DNA from 2 places in the Pseudomonas sp. TH39(2020) genome. Region 2 is predicted to be linked to the other one. Evidence: riboswitches for the same ligand, from Rfam matches in the RefSeq annotation. Region 2 holds a riboswitch; the other holds the start of a gene.

Region 1 (3,383 bases), on a different contig from region 2:
CCAGATCGCTGCCGATTTCGTCACGCTCGTTGACCGCTGTCCACAGTGCGCCGCTCCGAGGTTCCCAGGCCAGCCCGTTTGGATTACGAATCCCCGAGGCGAAGATTCGATGATTGCCGGTGGCACGATCCACTTCCCAGATCGCCGCGCGACCTTCTTCCTTGTCCATGCCGTTTTCGGCCACGTTGCTGTTGGAGCCCACCGTGACGTACAGCTTGCTACCGTCCTTGCTGGCGATGACGTTTTTGGTCCAGTGATGATTCAGCGTACCGCCCGGCAGGTCGATCACCTTCATCGGCTGCGACTTGATCGTCGTCTCGCCGTTTTCATAGTGGAAGCGCAGCAACCGGTCCGTGTCGGCGACGTACAGGTCATTGCCGACCAGAGTCATGCCGAAGGGCGAGTTGAGGTTTTCCAGGAACACCGTGCGGGTTTCGGCGATGCCGTCGTGGTCCTTGTCCCGCAGCAGCGTGATGCGGTTCGGGCTCGGTACGCCGGCGCCAGCACGGCCCATGACTTTGCCCATGACCCAACCACGAATGCCTTTGCCGTCATCGGGTTTGGGTGGTGCATTGGTTTCGGCGACCAGCACGTCGCCGTTGGGCAACACGTAAAGCCAGCGCGGGTGATCCAGACCTTCGGCAAAAGCCGCCACCTGAGTCCCTGTCGCGGCGATAGGCTTCGCGCCGTCCGGCCAGCCAATCGCCGGGGCGATGTTCACCGTCGGGATCAGGGTTTTGTTCGGTTCTGGTAGCTTGGGCGACGGGCCGGTGCCGTCGGAGACTTGCAGCCTGGAGGTTTCACCACAGGCGGCAAGCCCTCCGGCGAGCACGATGACGAGAGCGAGCGGGGGCTTGCGCATGCTGATCTTCCCTATGAATGCATTGACCTAATCAATAGAGAAGCGCAGGTGCGCGATGGTTCAACCGCTCAGCCGCGGGCTTCCTTGAACAGCACGGCAATGCCGGGGTGATAGTTGCCGGCTTCGTTGCGCAACTTGCGATAGGGATAGGGGAAGTACCAGGCCACGGCGCAGGTGTGTTCCTTTTGCAGATCGTCGACCATGTCTTGGAGTTCTTCCGGGGTGGCGCTTTGCTGGGCTTTTTGCGGCGCAACGAACAGGCAGCCGAGTTTCAGGTCGCTGGCGTAGCTGATGCGTTTGGCATCGCTGGTGATGTCCTGCAATGCTTGAGTCAGGTTCAGGCTGTTGACGCGTGGCCAGCGCTGGGTCGCCTGAAGGTAAGCGCGTTCTTCGCTGGTGGCGATGAACAGATCGGCGCGGCCATTGCGTTCGCCTTCTTCGACCTGTTTACGGGTCGGCGTTTGTTGCAGTGTGACCATTTCCGCCATCCAGGCCGCGGCGGACAGCAGGCTCAGGTTGGCTTTTTCGTCGAACCAGTAAGGCGTGTCGTTATCGCCGCGCACGGCGTTGTAGCGGTCGATACAGTCAAACCAGCGTTCCAGCACCGGGCGCAGGAATTCCAGCTTCGGATTGCTGATGATCATGCCTTGCATGTGGCTCACCTTTGTTATTGTGTTGTGAGGTTGTGGCTCTTTGATATCACTGCTGAGAGTGTGGCACAAGATTGGCGTCAGATAATTGATCGACGGCAGTTATTCGCTCGCAGGCTGCCCGTCTTCAATTGACGCTCCATCCCCAACCCTCTAACCTTCGCGGCTTGTTTCAGGTGCTCTGTGACCTTGGTCGACAGAGTGAAACAGGGAAGCCGGTGAGTGATTCTCTTCAAGTGACGAAGAGCCATGATCCCGGCGCTGCCCCCGCAACGGTATATGAGTGAAGGCTGCGCCTTGAGCCACTGTGTCGATTGTCGACATGGGAAGGCGCGCAGTCAGGCAAATCGCCGCTCATGAGCCCGGAGACCGGCCTGATCCATCCAGCGGCATCACGGTGGGCGATGCCAGGCTTCTTGCCGTCTATTCTTGTGCCTGCCCGCCGTTATCCAGCCTCAACGGAGAGCTCCCCCATGACTGATACCCCCGATCGTGACGAACGTCATCTGGCGCGCATGCTGCGCAAAAAAGCCGTGATCGACGAACGCATCGCCAATTCCCCGAATGAATGTGGCCTGCTGCTGGTGCTGACCGGCAACGGCAAAGGCAAAAGCAGCTCGGCCTTCGGCATGCTCGCCCGGTCCATGGGCCACGGCATGCAGTGTGGCGTGGTGCAGTTCATTAAAGGGCGCAGCAGCACCGGCGAAGAACTGTTCTTCCGGCGCTTCCCGGAACAGGTGCGTTTTCATGTGATGGGCGAGGGCTTCACCTGGGAAACCCAGGATCGCCAGCGTGACATCGCCGCCGCCGAAGCCGCATGGGCGGTGTCCCGCGAATTGCTGCGTGATCCGTCGATCGGCCTGGTGGTGCTGGATGAATTGAACATTGCGCTCAAGCACGGCTATCTGGATCTCGATCAAGTGCTCAGCGACTTGCAGGCCCGTCCGCCGATGCAGCACGTGGTGGTGACCGGTCGCGGCGCCAAGCCGGAGATGATCGAACTGGCCGACACCGTCACCGAAATGGGCGTGATCAAGCATGCGTTCCAGGCCGGGATCAAAGCGCAAAAAGGCGTCGAATTGTGAGTCAGCCACGTCATTGCCCGGCGGTATTGATTGCCGCGCCGGCCTCCGGTCAGGGCAAGACCACCGTCACCGCCGCACTGGCCCGTTTGCATCGCAATCAGGGGCGCAAGGTGCGCGTGTTCAAATGCGGCCCGGATTTTCTCGACCCGATGATTCTCGAGCGCGCCAGCGGTGCGCCGGTGTATCAACTGGACATGTGGATGGTCGGCGAGCAGGAAAGTCGTCGACTGTTGTGGGAGGCCGCCGGCGAAGCCGATCTGATCCTCATCGAAGGCGTCATGGGACTGTTCGACGGTACGCCGTCCAGCGCTGATCTGGCGCGGCACTTTGGCGTGCCGGTGCTCGGTGTTATCGACGGCACTGCCATGGCCCAGACCTTTGGTGCGCTGGCCTTGGGGCTGGCGCGTTATCAGCCGGACTTGCCGTTTGCCGGTGTGCTGGCCAACCGCGTCGGCACCCTGCGTCACGCGCAATTACTGGAAGGCAGCCTCACTGAAGGCTTGCGCTGGTACGGCGCCTTGTCCCGGGAAACCGGGATCGAATTGCCAAGTCGGCATCTCGGGCTGGTTCAGGCCAGTGAGTTGAACGATCTTGACCTGCGCCTCGATGCAGCGGCCGATGCGCTGGCCAGCAGTTGCGAGGTCGCGCTGCCACCGGCGGTGGAATTCGCCGCGCCTGATGTGATTGATGTCGAGCCTCTGTTGGCCGGCGTTCGAATTGCCGTGGCCCGTGACGAAGCGTTTGCCTTCACCTACGGCGCCAGCCTGGATTTGCTGCGAGCCATGG
Region 2 (3,383 bases):
GCAACGCGATGTGCATCGCCAGATCACGCGGACCGAGGCCTTGTTCGCTGGCGCGCCAACCAGGCTCGTTGTCCTGGGCGCAGATCGCCTGGATCACCGGGATGTTGCGGCGAAACGGTCGCAAATGCGGCGCTTCGGGGCTGGATTGGGCGAAACCGGTGGTGTTGAGAATTACGCCGGCCTCGACTTCGTCCAACAGGTCCTCGACCACCGTCAGGCAGCCGGGCTCTTTCAGACTGGCCACGGCAATCGGCAACGGGTTCAACCCTGCCGCCTGCAAGCGCTGGCAGAAAACATCGATGAAGCCTGTGTTGGCCGCCTGCAAATGCGAGCGGTAAAACAGCACTGCCGCGACCGGTTGACCGGCCTGCCAGTCGGCTTGCCAATCCTTCAGTTCAGCGGGGCTTTTGTGCGGGTGGTAAATCGCCGTGCGCGGCAGGGTTTGCGGCTCGGCCCAGGTGTAGTCGCGATCCAGCCAACGATTGGCAAGGCAACGGAAAAAATCCAGAGCATTGCTCATGCCGCCCTGACGCAGAAACTGCCAGAGCCGGTCGCGGTCACAGGCAGCCACCGTGCTCAGCTCGCTGAGTTCCGGGTCCGGGCGGTCATCGCCGGGCACCAGAATCAGCTGCACGCCGCGCTGTGACAATTCCACCAGTCGCTCGACGCCGTAACGCCAATAAGCGATGCCACCGTGGAGCGAAATCAGAATCACCTTGGCGTGGCGCAGCACTTCGTCGACATACAGGTCGACCGACGCGTGGTTCTGCACCTGCATCGGATTGGCCAGACGCACGCTGGGGTAATCGTCGGGCAACTGCTGCGCCGCCTCGGCGAGCAGCGCCAGGCTGGAGTCGCCGCTGCACAGGATCACCAGCTCGGCGGGGGTTTGTCCAAGGTCGGCAATGTTGTCATCCGACACGAAACCGCCGGGCTGGGTCCTGAGCAGGTGCATGGCTTAAACGCTGAGCGCAGCGCGCAATTGCGCTTCAAGCAGAGTGGCGTCCAGCTCCTGACCGATCAATACCAGGCGCGTGGTACGCGCTTCGTCGGCGCCCCACTGACGGTCGAAGTGCTTGTCGAAACGTGTGCCCACGCCCTGAATCAGCAAGCGCATCGGCTTGTTCGGAATCGCCGCGAAGCCTTTGACGCGCAGGATGCCGTGCTGGACCACCAGTTGAGTCAACGCGTCCAGCAACAGGCTTTCGTCGGCTTGCGGCAATTCGAGGGAGATGGAGTCGAAGGCATCGTGGTCATGCTCATCGTGATGGCCGTCTTCACCTTCATGGTGGTGATCGTGATGGCTGTGACGGCTGTCGATGTGTTCTTCGGAACCGGCGCCGAGGCCGATCAGCACGTCCAGTGGCAGACGGCCGCTGCTGGCTTCGATGAGTTTCACCGCGGGCGGCAGTTCTTCAGCGACTTCCAGGCGTACACGGGCCAGGTCTTCAGGGCTGATCAGATCGGCCTTGTTGAGGATCACCAGGTCGGCGCTGGCCAGTTGGTCGGCGAACAGTTCGTGCAACGGCGATTCGTGGTCCAGGTTCGGGTCGAGTTTGCGCTGGGCATCGACCTGGTCCGGGAAAGCCGCGAAGGTGCCAGCGGCGACCGCTGGGCTGTCGACCACGGTGATGACCGCGTCAACGGTGCAGGCGCTGCGGATTTCGGGCCACTGGAAGGCTTGCACCAGCGGTTTTGGGAGCGCCAGGCCCGAGGTTTCGATGAGGATGTGGTCGAGGTCGCCGCGACGGGCAACCAATTCGCGCATCACCGGGAAGAATTCTTCCTGAACGGTGCAGCACAGGCAGCCGTTGGCCAATTCGTAAACGCGGCCATTAGCTTCTTCTTCAGTGCAGCCGATGGAGCACTGCTTGAGGATTTCGCCGTCGATGCCCAGCTCGCCGAACTCGTTGACGATCACCGCGATGCGGCGGCCCTGAGCATTGTCGAGCATGTGCCGCAGCAAGGTGGTTTTGCCCGAGCCCAGGAAGCCGGTAACGATGGTGACGGGGAGTTTGGCCAGTGTTTTCATCGGATGCCCTTTGGCAAGGTGGCGGGCATACGGGACGACAATCGCAGCGACGGGCGCGCGCAAGAGTTCCGCCACCGGATCACCCCGCCCGGTTGAAATTGAGAATCTGTGTCGAGGCAGGTCTCCTGGCTGACGGTTTGCCAGTCTTGTGGGCCTGGCATTCGCTGCGCCTTCCCGCGAACCCGTTGCACAGGGTTTGCAGTGGCGTGGCAGCGAACATCACCGTTCACAGTTGCGGGGGCAGCCGCGGCATCGACCGCGTTCCCTTCTTAGCTTCGGCAGACGCCGAAGAACCTCGAAAGCGCAAGGCTACGCATCGTCTTGGGGCGGGTCAATGTCTGTAGGAGCTGCCGAAGGCTGCGATCTTTTGATTTTGCTTTTAAAAACAAGATCAAAAGATCGCAGCCTTCGGCGGCTCCTACCAAGAGCCAATCATCATTCGTATCCAAACGAGAACCCATGCCAATTGACTCTCCGCCCCCGCCCATGCTCTCCTACACGCCTTGTTACGGGTGCCCTTCAAAGGGTGAAACGGGAAACCGGTGAATCATGTGCTTTACTCTAAAGTCATGTCAGTCCGGTGCTGCCCCCGCAACGGTAAGCGAGCGAAGCGTCAGATCCACTGTGCCAGCAGTTCGGCATGGGAAGGTGATGCTTGCAGGTCAAGGCGAAAGCCTGCGCCCCTCGTGAGCCCGGAGACCGGCCCGCAACACAAAGTGACCATTACGATCACTGAATAACAAACCCGCGGTGGGCGGGCGCTGTTTGAACCTCTGCGTGCCCGACTCGCCGGGGTTTTCCATGCGCTCTATTCACCCGCTGACAGACCAGAGGGAAGCGCCATGTCGATCATCAGCAGCACCGCCAGCAACACTGATAAGAGCACCGCCAGCACCACAACCTTGACTCAACGCCTGACCGCCGCCGCGTGTGCGTCGATCCTGGGCGCATGCCTTGTGTATTTCGCCGGTTTCTCGCACATCGAAGCGGTGCACAATGCCGCGCACGATACCCGCCACAGCTCAGCATTCCCGTGCCATTGAGACCTGCTGACATGATCAAGCGTATTGCGCAAACCGCAGGGTTCACCGGGCTGCTGGCCGCCCTGCTGCTGACCCTGCTGCAAAGCTTTTGGGTGGCTCCGCTGATTCTGCAGGCCGAGACTTACGAAAAATCCGAGCCCGCCGCTGTTGAAGTTCACGAACACGCCGCAGGTGCTGTCGCCGCTCATACCCACGATGCTGAAGCCTGGGAACCGGAAGACGGCTGGCAGCGCGTGCTGTCCACCACCGGCGGCAACCTGGTGGTAGCGGTCGGTTTCGCCCTGATGCTGGCCGGTCTTTACACCTTG

What was found. A riboswitch is a leader RNA that binds a small molecule or an ion and turns the genes downstream of it on or off. The one in region 2 is predicted to bind cobalamin.
Region 1: linked by a shared signal. The riboswitch ahead of cobO (cob(I)yrinic acid a,c-diamide adenosyltransferase) and the one ahead of cobW (cobalamin biosynthesis protein CobW) in region 2 are both predicted to bind cobalamin.

What each region holds. Positions count from the first base shown of each region.
Region 1 is NZ_JAEKFF010000007.1:1,163,460-1,166,842, forward strand. It holds gene JFU47_RS25780 (PQQ-dependent sugar dehydrogenase) at 1-862, opposite strand, end outside; gene JFU47_RS25785 (hypothetical protein) at 931-1,515, opposite strand; cobalamin riboswitch at 1,670-1,904, shown strand; gene cobO (cob(I)yrinic acid a,c-diamide adenosyltransferase) at 1,986-2,597, shown strand; gene JFU47_RS25795 (cobyrinate a,c-diamide synthase) at 2,594-3,383, shown strand, end outside.
Region 2 is NZ_JAEKFF010000005.1:151,427-154,809, forward strand. It holds gene cobN (cobaltochelatase subunit CobN) at 1-955, opposite strand, end outside; gene cobW (cobalamin biosynthesis protein CobW) at 959-2,032, opposite strand; cobalamin riboswitch at 2,131-2,345, opposite strand; cobalamin riboswitch at 2,526-2,754, shown strand; gene JFU47_RS05710 (CbtB domain-containing protein) at 2,875-3,075, shown strand; gene JFU47_RS05715 (CbtA family protein) at 3,087-3,383, shown strand, end outside.